Oleidesulfovibrio alaskensis DSM 16109: one gene and its partner. The protein of the gene in region 2 interacts with the protein of the main gene of each other region in a pairwise test. Links are inferred from orthologs where the notes say so. Each region holds a gene or a part of one and is shown on either strand. Other genes may lie near its edges. The genes, in order: H586_RS0108930 and acpP.

Region 1 (3,214 bases), on a different replicon or contig from region 2:
GACTGTATGTGACAAAGGAATGGAACGAAGGCACCATAGAACACAAGGTGGTGCCCGAGCGTCGTCCGCCGGAAAAACTGCTGGGCTGACGTCTCCGTTCCGCAGGCGGCAGATTGTGTCCGTGCGTTCATGGTGCAAGGTACGGAGACTGCCGCCACTGTGACGGCAGGGCGGGGGACCGGTACATGCCTTTGCCGGTTGTCTGCCGCTGCCTTTCGTATGCCGTTTGCGGCTGCCGTGTCGCCCCGGTGCTGCCGCAAGGTATGACGCGCCCGGCGCAGACGGGCCGCCACCGGTGCGCCGGTGGCTTTTCATAACGTCCGTATGGCGGTTATGCTGTTGTTGCCCCAAGCACCGGCGGTACAGTGCAGGTTTGCCCGCCGGTATGTGCATGCCTGTATGTCAGACACAAAAAAACACCGCATTCATTAAGGATGCGGTGTTTTTTTGTGCAAGGTTCCCATGCGGAACGCAGTGTTTCAGTACTGCGCCCTGAGCCCCAGTGCCAGCGCACCGTTGCCCATGAGATCGGCCAGAGCGCTGTCGCTGATGCCCAGCCGTTTCCGGAGCATTTTCTGTTCCGATGCAGGATCAAACAGCGGCCAGTCACTGCCGAAAAGCCATTGTTCACGCGGGTGCTTTTTCCATAGACCGTGCAGGGTGTCATCGTCGATGAACGCCAGTGAGCTGGAAGTATCCATGTAGACGTTTTTGCCCGCCAGTGCTTCCAGCGCATACTTCCAGTGGCGGTAGCCGCCCATGTGTGCGGCGATGAACCGCACGCGGGGAAATTTTTTAATCAGTGCCGCCAGCTTGTACGGGCATGAAGGGTTTTCATCGGGCGGCAGTGCGTCGCCGATGTGACACATGATCATCATGCTGTCGCCGATGGTTTCAAAAATAGGTTCCAGCCGCGGGTCATCCAGCCAGAACCCCTGAAACTCGGGGTGCAGCTTGATGCCGCGTATGCCGTGCGCCTGCAGACGCTTCAGCTGTGCCTCCCATTCTTCATAATCGGGATGGATGCTGCCGAATGCCACGGCACGGGGGCAGGTGAGGCTGAGCGCCATGGCAAAGTTGTTGGCAGGCACAACCTGTGCCGCAGCGGTGGCCGCGTTGTGCACCACATAGCCGTCCAGTCCGGCTTTGCGGGTTACCGCATCAAGATCTTCCAGCAGGCCGGAGCCGCTCATGGTGATGCCGTAGTGGCTTTCCAGCTGGGCCACGGCTTTGGAGGCTATTTTGGGATGAAACGCGTGGGTATGTATATCAAGCAGCATGACAGTAAGAGTGTGGCCGCTGCCTCCGCGGTAAACAGCGGGGCGCGGGCGGTTTGGCGTAGCGGCGGGGTTACGCTGTGAACAGGGCGCGGAGCCATTCGGGAACGGAAACGGGTCGCCCGGTGCGGTTTACACAGGCGTGCTGCGTGCTGCCCGTGCACAGCAGAACGGTTTTATCCTCGTTCCAGATTTCATACACAAACGTCAGTGATGCCCTGCCCCATTGCGAGATACCGGTGCGGATGCGCACCAGATCATCAAAGCGGGCGGGACGGCGGTAGCGGCAGGCCGCTTCGCGCACGGGCAGCATGATGTCTTTTTCTTCCACCTGCGCATAGCTCATGCCGCGGGCGCGGATGAACTCGCTGCGGGCCCGTTCGAAAAAGTGCAGGTACTCGGCATAGTATACAACGCCCATGGTGTCCGTCTCACCATAGGATACGCGGTGTGCGAGCCAGGTTTCCGGCGCGGGAAAGTCGGTCATGGGCATACTCCTGAATGCGTCCCTCATGGGATGCGTCGGGCAAAGTGGTTACATACCCCAAGCCGCCGCATGTGGCAAAGTATGAAAAGAGCTGTCTTTTAATGGTGTGGTGCGCTCCTGTGCGCATGCGGCACTTCATACATGTAAAAAAAAGCCGCGCCCGCCGGTGGGGGGGCGCGGCGTACGGTCAGAACTGCGTACGGTCAGCTGCGCAGCTTGCGCACCATGCCCGTCAGCGATTCGCTCAGCCCTGTCAGCCTGATGATGGCCTCGCGGGCCGATTCCATGTCTGTGGCGGTTTCCGCGGCTATGCGGCGCACTTCTTCCACGGCGCCGGTCACCTCTTCGCTGGCGTGCGACTGCTCCGAAGTGGCTTCGTGTATCATGTCGACCTGATGCGCCGCATCGTCAGAGCGGGTAACTATTGTTTCCAGCGCTTCTCCGGAGTGCTGCACCAGACCGGTGGCTCTGCCTATGGCTTCGGCCGCCTGCTGGGCGTTATCCATATTTCTGTTTGTGGCCTGCTGTATGGCGTTTACGGCCTGTCCCACCTCACCGGTGGCGCTCATGGTTTTTTCAGCCAGTTTGCGCACCTCGTCGGCCACCACGGCAAACCCCCGTCCGGCGTCTCCGGCGCGGGCTGCTTCAATGGCGGCGTTCAGCGCCAGCAGGTTGGTCTGGTCGGCAATGTCGGTGATGACGGTCATTATGCGTCCTATGGCCTCGGTCTGCGCTCCCAGAGCGTTCATATCGTTTTTCAGGTTTTCGGCCATGGTCTGCACCTGTTCCATGGCGGCCACGGAATCGCGGACCACCTCCGCGCCTTCCTTTGCCTTGTTGCGGCTGTCGGACGAAGCCTCGCTGGCGTTGCTGGCATTCTGTTCCACACGCTGCATGCTGGCGTTCATCTGCTCTATGGCATCGGCTGTGCGGCCCAGCTTGTCAGATTGCATCTGCGCACTGTTGGCCACTTCGTCTATCTGATGAGAGAACCCTTCCGTGGTCATGGCCAGTTCCTCAACAACACCCTCCAGTGCTGATGCGGCATCGTGCAGCGCCTGCTTGCGGGCCTGTTCGGCCATGCCCCGGGCTTCTTCCGCTTCCTGCATGGCCAGCCGTGCACGTTCGCTTTCTTCTTCGCTTTTGCCGGCCAGTGCTGCTGCTTCGTGTATTTTTTCTTTCAGGCTTACGACCATGCGCACCAGATCATTGCGCAGCACTTTCAGTTCACCGCGAAATGTGTCGTGGGTCTGTGCGTCCAGATTGCCGTTGGCAACGCTGGCCGTGTATTCCAGCAAAGAACCCAGCGGCCGTGAAAGATACACACGTATAAGCAGCACGCTGGCAACAAGCATGACGGCCAGAAATATACCGGAAAACAGCAGGGTCTCCATGCGCAGGGCGGCGGCTTCCGTGCGCAGTTTCCGGCCTTCTTCGGCCACGGCGGCGT
Region 2 (3,046 bases):
CGTTGGTGCCGCCGAAGCCGAAGGAGTTGCTCAGCACGTATTGTGCCTGATACGACTCGGAACCGCCACCCATATAGTTGAGGTCGCAGTCTTCGTCGGGGGTTTCATAGTTTGCGGTACCGGGCACGGTGCCGGTTGCAAGGGTAAGACAGCTGAAAACGCCTTCCACGCCGCCGGCGGCCCCCAGCAGGTGGCCCGTCTGCGATTTGTTGGCGCTGATGCGCAGCTTGGACGCGTGGTCGCCGAACACTTTTTTCAGTGCCAGTGTTTCGCTCTTGTCGTTCAGCTGTGTCGAGGTGCCGTGGGCATTGATGCAGTCCACATCAGCGGGGCTGATGCCGGCTTCTTCAATGGCCATCAGCATGGCGCGTGCCATGCCTTCGGCGTCGTCGCGGGGGGCGGTCATATGAAACGCGTCGTCCGAAGAGCCGAAGCCCACGATTTCCGCGTATATGGTTGCCCCGCGGGCCCGGGCGGACTCAAGCGATTCGACCAGCAGCAGCCCTGCGCCTTCGCCGATGACAAAGCCGTCACGGTTGGCATCAAAGGGACGCGAAGCCTTTTCGGGGGCATCGTTGCTTGCGGTGGAAAGCGCACGCAGTGCTGTGAACCCGGACACGCCCATGGGGGTGATGGTGGATTCGGCACCGCCGGTGACCACAGCGTCGTAGCGGCCCACTTTTACCTCGGTAAAAGCATAGCCGATGGCGTGGGTGCCCGATGCGCATGCACTGGTCATCACAACGTTGCCGCCTTTGGCGCCTATTTCCATGGCAATCTGGCCGGGGGCCATGTTGGAGATAAGCTGGGGAATCATGAAGGGGGAGATGCGGTTGGGACCGGCTTCGACCAGTTTGGTATGAAACTGCTCGATGGTTTCCAGTCCGCCCAGCCCCACACCCAGAAGACAGGCCACGCGATGGGCCGTTTCTTCGGGCACGGTGTATTCTGCGTGCTTCATGAGTTGCTTGGCGCAGGCCACCGCGTACTGCGTAAAGCGGTCCATGCGGCGTGCCTGTTTGGGGGGAATATACTCGCCCAGGTCGAGGTCTTTTACCTCGCCCGCCACGCGGGATGTATATTCGCTGGCATCAAAACGGGTGATGGGCCCGATTCCGGACTTTCCGGCAATGAGATTTTCCCAGCTGGTTTCAACATTGTTGCCAAGCGGGGTTATTGCGGCAAGTCCGGTTACTACTACTCGTTTTCCAGTCATTCTATGTTCCTCGTGGGCATAACGCGGCGTAAAAGCCGTCCGTCCGGTGTCCGGTCTGGCCGGTGGCAGGGGCGGAAAAAAGCCTTTTTCGCAGCAGCCGGAAGAAAAGGGCAAAGCGCCTTATGACTCCGTCATAAGACGCCTGCTTGCATGTATTTGGAATGATGAGTGAAGACTATTGCTTGCCAGCGATGTAGTCGATGGCGTCTTTGACTTTCAGAATTTTCTGAGCGTCGTCGTCATCAATCTCGGTACCGAATTCTTCTTCCATGGCCATGATCAGTTCGGTCAGGTCCAGGGAGTCAGCACCCAGATCTTCCACAAAGGAAGCTTCGGGCTTTACTTCTTCGGCGGAAACGCCGAGCTGGTCCATGATGATCTTTTTGACTTTTTCTTCGACGGACATATTCCCTCCAATCGGTGTTATTTGTAGCTGAAGCGCAGGCAGGCAGCGGCCTGTCCGCAGGCGGGCTAGGTGTACAGACCGCCGTTGACGGCGATGACCTGCCCGGTAATGTAGCCAGCCTTGTCAGAAGCAAGAAAGGCCACGGCATCCGCCACATCCTGTGCACTGCCGAGACGGCGCAGCGGAATGGCGGAAAGGTACTGTTCGCGCACATTGTCGGCAAGCGCTCTGGTCATGTCGGTCTCTATGAAACCGGGTGCCACGGCGTTTACGGTGATGTTGCGCGCTGCAAGCTCCTTGGCGGCGGACTTGGTAAGTCCTATAAGACCGGCCTTGGCGGAGCAGTAGTTGGCTTGTCCGGCGTTGCCCATCTGGCCCACCACCGAGGTGATGTTGATGATGCGGCCGCAGCGTTGTCTGCTCATTATTTTGGCCGCTTCGCGGCTGCATGAAAAGGCGCCCTGCAGGTTTACACTGATAACCCGTGCAAAGTCCTCATCTTTCATGCGTATGAGCAGCCCGTCTTTGGTTATGCCGGCGTTGTTCACCAGCACATCCAGCCGGACTTTGTCCTTCACTTCGTTTTTAAAGAATGCGGCCACCTCTTCGGGGTCGCCCACATTCAGACGAAGGGCCCTTGCCTGTCCGCCCGCAGTGCGGATGGACTCGGCCACGGTTTCGGCTTCTTCAGGTTTGCTCACATAGGTAAGCAGTACCTGAAAACCTTGCGCGGCCAGTGTTTCGGCAATGCATTTGCCGATGCCGCGTGAGCCGCCCGTGACCAGTGCGGTGGAGATAAGTTCGCTCATTTTGGTTCGCTTTTTCTCTTCTTTACCGGAAGGCACCGCTTTATACCGTAAAGACAGTGTAACTTCAATTGTGAATTTCGGCAGCGAGTATCTTATATTCCGGAAGGTTACCGGTTATACACGCTTTTTCAGGTGCGCAGCAGCACTGCACCCCATGTGAATCCGCCTCCGAATGTGGTCAGCAGTACCGTGCGCCCGGGGGGCAGCAGGTTTTTACTGTCCGCATCGGCCAGTGCCAGAGGCACCGATGCAGCGGAAGTGTTGCCGTATTCCTGAAGATTCACAAATACTTTATCGGCAGGGATACCCAGTTTTTTTCCCACCGCTTCGATAATGCGCAGGTTTGCCTGATGGGGCAGCAGCATATCCACGTCTTCGCGGGCTATGCCGTTGCGCTCAAGCAGTTCTTCGCACACGCGTGCCATGCTGCGCACGGCGTGTTTGAATATTTCACGGCCTTCCATGCGGACGAAAAATTCGTCACCCACGGGCTGGCCGTGTTTGTAGGGAACGCTGGTTCCGCCACCGCTGATGAGCAGAAGATCACCCAACGCACCGTCTGAAGAAAGCAGGCTGTCTGCCACTTCCACGGCACGTCCCTCGTTGGGGTGACTG

The links.
Region 1: the proteins of acpP (region 2) and H586_RS0108930 interact in binary tests that used the Escherichia coli proteins (3 or more experiments, as listed by UniProt). The link is inferred for Oleidesulfovibrio alaskensis DSM 16109 from one-to-one orthologs.

Annotation. Positions count from the first base shown.
Region 1 is NZ_AXWQ01000013.1:129,574-132,787, reverse strand. The notes cover bases 58-3,052. They hold H586_RS0108930 (acyl-CoA thioesterase), read right to left. Parts: upstream 1,765-3,052; coding sequence 1,351-1,764; downstream 58-1,350. Other genes in these bases: H586_RS18740 (methyl-accepting chemotaxis protein), read right to left, coding at 1,968-3,052; H586_RS0108935 (amidohydrolase family protein), read right to left, coding at 480-1,280; H586_RS0108940 (ferredoxin-thioredoxin reductase catalytic domain-containing protein), read left to right, coding at 58-89. In the rest of the region: more of H586_RS0108940, read left to right, coding at 1-57; more of H586_RS18740, read right to left, coding at 3,053-3,214.
Region 2 is NZ_AXWQ01000004.1:409,641-412,686, reverse strand. The notes cover bases 8-2,834. They hold acpP (acyl carrier protein), read right to left. Parts: upstream 1,623-2,834; coding sequence 1,392-1,622; downstream 8-1,391. Other genes in these bases: H586_RS0102130 (beta-ketoacyl-ACP synthase III), read right to left, coding at 2,560-2,834; fabG (3-oxoacyl-[acyl-carrier-protein] reductase), read right to left, coding at 1,688-2,431; fabF (beta-ketoacyl-ACP synthase II), read right to left, coding at 8-1,216. Also shown: more of fabF, read right to left, coding at 1-7; more of H586_RS0102130, read right to left, coding at 2,835-3,046. UniProt on the Escherichia coli protein: Carrier of the growing fatty acid chain in fatty acid biosynthesis.